One region of the Rhodococcus sp. WMMA185 genome, then DNA from elsewhere that is predicted to be linked to it. Evidence: riboswitches for the same ligand, from Rfam matches in the RefSeq annotation. Region 1 holds a riboswitch; the other holds the start of a gene.
The links. Region 1 has a riboswitch for glycine ahead of gcvT (glycine cleavage system aminomethyltransferase GcvT). Riboswitches for the same ligand answer to the same signal wherever they lie in the genome.
Positions count from the first base shown of each region.

Region 1 (4,312 bases):
GCCAGTGGCGGTCGGATTTCTGTCCATTCTCGGCGCCCTGGCTTCGTTGCGGCTGATCTCCGAGTTCGTCGAGGTCAATATCTTCGCGGTCAACGTCGCATCCCTGCTCGGTCTCGGGCTGGCGATCGACTACGGGCTGTTCATCGTCAGCCGTTTCCGCGAGGAACTGGCGCGCGAGGGCGTCGATGTCGGGTCTGCACTGAACCGCACGTTGTCCACGGCCGGGCGCACGATTGGTTTCTCCGCGCTGCTGCTGATGTGTGCGTTCGCCGGAACTCTGGTGTTTCCACAGGCTGCACTGAAATCTCTGGGCTTCGGAGCAATGTCGGCGGTCGCCGTCGCGGCGATCGCATCGCTGACGGTGCTGCCTGCCGCACTCGCCCTGCTCGGCCACCGTATCGGCAAATGGAGTTGGCGAAGAGACGCATTCGAGCGGGGTGAGGCCAGGGCAGGACGGTTCTGGGGACGGGTCACCACCGCAGTGCTCCGGCGCCCGGGAGCTGTCGCGTTCGGGATCGTCGCAATATTCCTGGTGGTTGCGTCGCCGACCCTCGGTATCAAGCTCGGCGACGTCGATCACACCGCGCTTCCCTCGGACAGCTCCGCTCGACTCGGCGCGGAAAGCATCGCCGCGGAACTACCTGCCGCCAATGGCGGTGTCCTCATCCACACTCGCAGCACCGACGGCGGTCCCCCCTCGCCGGCCGCACTGGGCGAGCTGAGTCGCGCTGTGGCGGATGTCGACGGCGTCACAGGTGTCGTCGTCGTGGGCAGCAAGGACGACGTGACGGTCATGCAGGCACGCCTCTCGGTCCCCGACCGCTCACAAACCGCGATCAAGGCTGTCGAGCAGATCCGCGGCCTCGACGCCCCCGAGGGGATCAGCGTGTCGATCGGTGGACCGACAGCGATCACCGTGGATGGCGTCGATGCCATCATTGCCTGGCTACCTGTGATGCTCGCGATCATGGCGGCCGCCACTTTGATCCTCATGCTTTTGGCGTTCGGCTCGATCGTTCTGCCGATCAAGGCGGTCGCGGTGGCGTTCGTGAGCCTGGCCGCGACCTTCGGGATTCTCACGCTCATCTTCTACGACGGCTATCTCGCCGGTGTCCTTCAGGTCAGCCAGGGGCCACTGCCTGCCGGGATGGTGGTCTTGGTGATCGCCGTGGTGTTCGGGCTGTCCACCGACTACGAGGTATTCCTCATCTCGCGAATGGTCGAGGCCAGAGCGGCCGGAGCGACAACCGAAGAAGCCATCCTGGTCGGGGCCACTCGAACCGGCCGCGTTGTCACCGCCGCAGCAACACTGCTGATCCTCGTAACCGGTGCCTTCACGCTCTCGGAACTGACGCCCATGCGGTTCATCGGATTAGGAATGATCATCGCGCTCGCGCTCGACGCCACCCTGGTCCGAATGCTGCTCGTGCCGGCCCTGGTCAAGCTCATGGGCGAGGCCAACTGGTGGGGCCCCGCGTTCCTTCGGAGGCAGCCTGCAGCCAACCAGACACCGGCAGCGAGCAGCGAGCCGCCATCAGCGGATGATGACCTCTCCGTGCTCGAGGTCAAGCACTGACGAAACACGCAGGCGGTGTACTGTTTGGCAAGTCACAATTGAAGACGCCGTTGATGCGCAGCGGGAGAACCTCCCACAAAGGAGGTGCCGTAGGAGCAACTTCCTCCCCGGGAATCTCTCAGGCCCAGCACCGCAGCGAAGAGGCAACTCTGGAGAACAGGATCGGCCAGACCGGTACTTACCGAAGGTGAAGAGCATGCCGCGACCGCGGTAGCCCAATCTCTCAGGTTTCAGGACAGAGCGGGGAGGTGTGCCCCGATTCTTCGGCGACAGCCGACCCCCTGAGGAGGCCCTGACATGACTCTTACCGAGACCCCCGAGACCCCGCTTCTCGTCGAGCACCGCACGCTCGGCGCCCACTTCACCGACTTCGCCGGTTGGCAGATGCCGTTGAAGTACTCGAGCGAGCTGGCCGAACATCACGCCGTCCGCACCAAGGCCGGCCTGTTCGACCTCTCACACATGGGGGAGATCGCCGTCACCGGAACGGAATCCGGCGCCCTTCTTGATTACGCACTCGCCGGTGAACTTTCAAAGATCGGGGTCGGTCGAGCCAAGTACTCCCTTCTCTGCAATGCGGACGGGGGCGTGATCGACGATCTCGTCGTCTACCGACTCGCCAACGAGCAATTCCTGGTGGTAGCCAACGCGGCCAACGCGTCGACGGTGTACCGCGAGCTGGCCGCCCGTGCCGAAAACTTCTCGGCGACAGTCGAGAACCAATCCGGCGAGACCGCGCTGATCGCCGTCCAGGGACCGGCCGCCCAGGAGATCGTGCAGTCTCTCGTTTCCGACGAGCAGGCGGAGGCGGTGGCAGAGCTCAAGTACTACGCGGTCACTCGCGCAGCCGTCGCCGGCATCGACGTCCTGCTCGCCCGCACCGGATACACCGGCGAAGACGGATTCGAGCTCTACGTACCGAACGCACAGTCTGTGCAGTTGTGGCGCGCACTCCTCGCCGCTACAACCGAACGTGGTGGTGTTCCCGCAGGTCTCGCCTGCCGGGACACCCTTCGACTCGAGGCCGGAATGGCGCTGTACGGCCACGAGCTGAACCTGGATACGAATCCGTACGAGGCGGGGCTCGGCAGGGTGGTCCGATTGAACAAGGACTTCGTCGGACGCGACGCGTTGGCGCAACTGTCGGAGCAGGACCCGAAGCGAGTACTGGTCGGACTCCAAGGCGGCGGTCGCCGGGCCGCCCGTGCCGGCTACACCGTCCACGACGCCGACGGCGGGGAGGTCGGCACAATCACCTCCGGGGCGCTGTCACCGACCCTCGGACATCCGATCGCGCTCGCATTCGTGGACGTCGCTCACCGCGAACCCGGCACCGCGCTCGCCGTCGATATTCGTGGCAGGAAGGAGCCGTTCGTGGTTGCCTCGCCACAGTTCTATCGTCGCTCCTAAGCTCCTCCGTGCCCGGGATCTTCTCGATCCCGGGCACGTGTTGTTCGGCACGTCAGTTTCGAGTGGTGAATGCCTTCGGAAGGAACTTGTCACCGAGCACAACCACCGCAAAGGCGATTGCGGCACCCCACCACCAGGCCAAGTCGACGAACGCCCCTACAAACGCGATGGCGCCTATGGCTATCCCGATGGTTGCAGCCCACCGCAGGCTTCTCCGGGGTCGACTGCTCGGCGGCTGGACGATCGGGTTCATGGGCTCGATCGGTTCGGGCATGGCTCTCCTAGGTTCCCCTCGCTTGTGTACTGACGTCTGCTCAACGTGCCTGCTACCTACCCGCTGGCCGCCCGAGGGAACGATACGCGCCCGTTAGCAATCCGGCGGCGTGGCAGATCCACGGCGCGGTCGCCGTGCTTACCGGTCGTGAGGACGCAGGGCGGCCGCGCACCCGAGCGGCCAGTTGCGCGATTCTTCGGTAGGAATGATTCAGGTGTTTTGGGAAACGAATCAACCCCGGAAACGCCGCTCGAAGTAGTCGCGGTTCTGGAAGGACGGTGCCAATGCAGGTTTCTTCGGCACAGAAGTCTGGCATCGCGCACTCCGGTCGAGGTGTATCAGGCAGTCGTGGTGGACCAGGCAGCGGGAGGTTTCGCCGTTTCTCGGCCTCGCATTCGGTCTTGTTGTTCGCGTTTGCGTTCACCGTCATGGCTGACCCGGTGTCGTCGGTGGCATACGCGATCGAAGCGGCCTTGCGAGAGCTCGGCGGCGACCTCGGACTGCTCATGGCCACGATGACGCTGGTAGTCGCGATCATCTGCCTCATCATCGTCAACTATCAAAGATTGGTCGCGCGATACCCGATGGGGGGAGACGCGGCCGCGGCAGCGGGTGATGCATTCGGCGAAGGATGGGCGTTCTTACCCATCGGGGCGCTGATCGTCGATTTCGTTCTGACGATCGCCATCAGTGTCTCTGCCGGAACATCGGCGATCATCGACTATGTGCCGGAATTGTCCGGGTGGCGAATTCCACTCGCGGTGGGACTGATTCTGCTCGTAGCGTGTGTCACCTGGTTCGGAAATCTGGGCCGAGCAGTCTTCGCTGTATTGACGGTTGTATTCATCGTGTTCGCCGTGCTGGTGATCGTCGGCGCATTCACCACGCCGACGAACGCTGCCGACACTGTCGCCCAGGCACCGCACACGCCCGCCCTGTCGGTTGCTCTGGCGTTCCCAGTCGCGATGGCCTTGGCGACCGGTGTGGAAGCCCCGTCTTCAGCCATCTCCCAACTGGGCCAGCTCGACGACGACGGACGCCGCCGATTCGGC
Region 1 is NZ_CP017014.1:4,242,136-4,246,447, reverse strand. It holds gene BFN03_RS19150 (MMPL family transporter) at 1-1,576, shown strand, start outside; glycine riboswitch at 1,628-1,719, shown strand; gene gcvT (glycine cleavage system aminomethyltransferase GcvT) at 1,874-2,986, shown strand; gene BFN03_RS19140 (hypothetical protein) at 3,039-3,260, opposite strand; gene BFN03_RS19135 (APC family permease) at 3,689-4,312, shown strand, end outside.

Region 2 (4,312 bases), 2.2 Mb from region 1:
GTCCGCGGTTCGGGGTGCACTCGACCGGTGACGTGAGTTCGCGGGCCGTTCCATCTCGATAACTCCCAACAGCGATGTGCTCGAACGGCTGTACGGTCGAAGCGTGGACGCGAATCGAATAGAATCCTGATATGGCATGGTGTGCCGCGAACGGATGATTGCAGGGTGGAGGCAGACGCGATGAGCGAAATGCACGTTATCGGCGTTCGTGTCGAGCAGCCCCAGAATCAGCCCGTTCTGCTGTTGCGCGAATCAGAGGGCGAACGCTATCTGCCGATCTGGATCGGCCAAACCGAGGCCACTGCGATTGCCCTCGAACAGCAGGGTGTCGAGCCGGCGCGCCCGCTCACGCACGACCTGATCAAGAACCTGATCGAAGCTTTCGGGCGGACCCTCAAAGAAGTTCGCATCGTCGACCTGCGCGAAGGCACCTTCTACGCCGACCTCGTCTTCGACGAGAACATTCGCGTCTCGGCTCGGCCGTCGGACTCCATCGCGATCGCCCTGAGAATGGGGGTTCCGATTTTCGCCGACGAAGCAGTGCTCAGCGAGGCCGGTCTGGTCATGCCGGACGAGCGCGAGGATGAGGTCGAGAAGTTCAAAGAGTTTCTCGAATCGGTGTCGCCCGACGACTTCAAGGCCACGGACGGCTAGGCGAATCCACGGTCCGGGCGGGGCCGTGGAGTAACGGTTGAGGCTCGCTCGGCGCGTTGCATTGACCACGACCAACCCGAGTCATAGCGTTCGGTGTAGTGATTTTCAGCCGTGCAGATCGTGTGGGGCGTACGCTGAATGGGTTCAGGGTACGACTTGCTCGATGTCACCGGTGGTGTGCGCGCCGCTGAGTGTGACTGCGGTGTATGCGCTGCGGACATTGGTGACGCGCTACAGACGCACTGATCGTCAGGTTCAGTGCGACGTGCGAGAGGGAGTAGTCAGTGGGAGATCGGCCACAGGAGAATGCGCTGAATCTTGCGCCCGGCGAGAATTTTGCCGAGCCTGAGTTCGGCCCCGAAGAGATCCAGCCGGGTCTCTTTCCGGACGATTCCGTCCCTGACGACCTCGTCGGATACCGCGTCCCCATCGCTTGCCAGATCGCGGGGATCACCTACCGTCAACTCGACTACTGGGCTCGCACGTCCCTGGTTGTGCCGTCGATTCGTGGTGCTGCGGGTTCCGGAAGTCAGCGCCTCTACTCGTTCAAGGACATTCTCGTCCTCAAAATTGTCAAACGACTGCTCGACACCGGGATTTCCCTGCAGAACATTCGGGTGGCCGTCGATCACTTGCGTAGGCGCGGTGTGCGGGACCTGGCCAAGATCACGCTCTTCTCGGATGGGACCACCGTGTACGAGTGCACGTCCCCGGAAGAGGTCGTCGACCTCCTTCAAGGAGGGCAGGGTGTGTTCGGTATCGCTGTGAGCGGTGCGATGCGCGAACTGACCGGCACCATTGCCGATTTCCCAGCGGAGCGCGCCGACGGCGGCGAGAGTGAGCAGAGCCCAGAGGACGAGTTGGCATCGCGCCGGAAGAACCGCGCGAGCCGCAAGACGGGCTAGCGGCGCACGCATTCACGGCAACAACCGCCGGGCGAAACCGTATCAGCGGTCGTGGCATAGACTGACGGTGCGTCGACGCCGTGCGGGAGAGTTCCGGGCACCGTATGCACAGTGAACCGTGTATGTGGGAGTCCGGGCGCCGAAGGAGCAACACCTCCCCGTCAATCTCTCAGGCAGACAGGACCGTGCGGGCTCCGACGCCTCTGGAAAGCGGTGGGAGCACCCACCCGCCGACGGGGAAAGGGTCCGGCTTCGCTGAGAACGACGACCCGAATCTCTCAGGCGCTCGATGAGAGCAGGCGACAGAGGGGGAGGGGCGCACCGCGAGGCGGTGCGTGTCCTGATCCTCCGAACTGCCTGGGAGTTTTCGTGATCGACGCTGGAAGCCGTACATTCGCCGATCGTCATGTGGGTCCGAACGCTGCGGAACTTGCGCACATCCTCGAACTGATCGGAGCCGATTCGCTGGACGATCTAGCTTCGAAGGCCGTTCCTGCTGTCATCTTGGACAGTGTCTCGGGTGGTGTTGCCGACGGTCTCGACGCATTGCCGACGCCGGTGTCCGAACATGAGGCGTTGGCCGAACTGTCTGCGCTCGCCGGCCAGAACACGGTGGCAACGTCAATGATCGGGCTCGGCTACTACGACACCCTGACCCCCCCGGTCCTGATTCGAAACATCATTGAGAATCCGGCCTGGTACACCGCCTATACGCCGTACCAGCCCGAGATCAGCCAGGGCCGTCTCGAGGCTCTGCTCAACTTCCAGACGATGGTTGCCGACCTCACCGGTATGGAGGTTGCCAACTCCTCGATGCTCGACGAGGCGACCGCCGCCGCCGAGGCGATGACGCTCCTGCGACGCGCGAGCAGGAGCAAGTCCCCGCGGTTCGTGGTGGACGCCGATTTGTTCCCCCAGACCCTCGCTGTGATCGAGACGCGAGCGGAACCGCTCGGCATCGAGATCGTGCCGGCCGACCTGTCCGAGGGGCTGCCGGAAGGTGATTTCTTCGGGCTGCTCGGACAGCTTCCGGGCGCGTCCGGGCGCATCGTCGACTACACCGACACGATCGCCGCCGCCCACGAGCGCGGCGCTCTTGTCGCGGTCGGAGCCGATTTGCTGGCTCTGACTCTCGTCACTCCGCCCGGCGAGATCGGCGCGGACGTCTGCTTCGGCACCACCCAGCGTTTCGGTGTTCCGATGGGCTTCGGGGGCCCGCACGCCGGTTACCTCGCCGTACACACCAAGCACGCCCGTCAGTTGCCGGGCCGATTGGTCGGTGTCTCGGTCGACGCGGACGGCGACAAGGCATACCGTCTAGCACTCCAGACCCGTGAGCAGCACATTCGCCGTGAGAAGGCGACATCGAACATCTGCACGGCGCAGGTACTGCTCGCGATTCTCGCAGCGATGTATGCCAGCTACCACGGCGCCGAGGGACTGAAGGCCATCGCCTTGCGCGTTGCAAACACGGCGCATTCGCTCGCGGCCGCTCTGCGGAAGGCCGGTGCCACCGTGGTTCACGAGCAGTTCTTCGATACCGTTCTCGTGCGTGTCCCCGGTCATGCGGCGGACGTTGTGGCCAGGGCGAAGGAATCCGGCATCAACCTGCGGCTCGTGGACGCCGATCACGTCGGCATCTCCTGCGACGAGGCCACCACCGAAGCCGACACGGCGAACGTGCTGGCCGCGTTCGGTGGTGCGGGCGCTGTGACTCTGGAGCAGGGCACCTCTGTTCCCGACGCACAACTGCGCGGCTCCCACTACCTCCAGCACGAAGCATTCACTCGATACCGGACCGAGACTGCGATGTTGCGCTATCTGCGGTCGTTGTCCGACAAGGACATCGCGCTCGACCGCAGCATGATTCCGCTCGGTTCGTGCACGATGAAACTCAACGCCACCGCGGAAATGGAAGCGATCACTTGGCCGGCATTTGCCGGATTGCACCCGTTTGCGCCCACCGCGGACGCCTCCGGAATCCTGCGAATCATCACGGACCTCGAGAACTGGCTTGTGGCAGTTACCGGCTACGACGCAGTCAGCTTGCAGCCGAACGCCGGGAGCCAGGGGGAATATGCGGGTCTGCTCGCGATTCGCAATTACCACCTGAGCAGAGGCGACGAGCACCGCGACACCTGCCTCATCCCGTCGAGTGCGCACGGCACCAACGCCGCATCTGCGGTGATGGCCGGCATGCGCGTCGAGGTTGTCGCGTGCCGTCCCAACGGCGACGTAGACCTCGATGATCTGCGGGCGAAGATTGCAGACCATGCCGAGCGCTTGGCAGCAATCATGATCACCTACCCGTCGACGCACGGGGTGTACGAACACGAGATCGCCGATATCTGTGCTGCGGTCCACGATGCCGGTGGACAGGTCTACGTCGATGGCGCCAACCTCAATGCCCTCGTCGGACTCGCGCGTCCCGGCCGGTTCGGCGGCGACGTGAGTCACCTCAATCTGCACAAGACGTTCTGCATCCCGCACGGCGGCGGCGGACCCGGTGTCGGTCCGGTCGGTGTACGGTCGCACCTCACACCCTTCCTGCCGGGTCACCCCCTGGCCCCCGAGCTGGGAACCGCCGGGCCGATCTCCGCCGCCCCGTATGGCAGCGCGTCGATCCTCCCCATCACCTGGGCGTACATCCGCATGATGGGTGCCGTGGGCCTGCGCAGGGCCAGCCTGACCGCCATCGCCTCGGCCAACTACATCGCACGGCGGCTGGACGAGTACTTTCCCGTCCTCTACAC
Region 2 is NZ_CP017014.1:1,948,577-1,952,888, reverse strand. It holds gene ftsR (transcriptional regulator FtsR) at 1-31, shown strand, start outside; gene BFN03_RS08605 (bifunctional nuclease family protein) at 181-654, shown strand; gene BFN03_RS08600 (MerR family transcriptional regulator) at 939-1,559, shown strand; glycine riboswitch at 1,633-1,755, shown strand; gene gcvP (aminomethyl-transferring glycine dehydrogenase) at 1,929-4,312, shown strand, end outside.
Region 2: it holds a riboswitch for glycine, as region 1 does, so the genes downstream of both, gcvP (aminomethyl-transferring glycine dehydrogenase) here and gcvT (glycine cleavage system aminomethyltransferase GcvT) in region 1, are expected to answer to the same signal.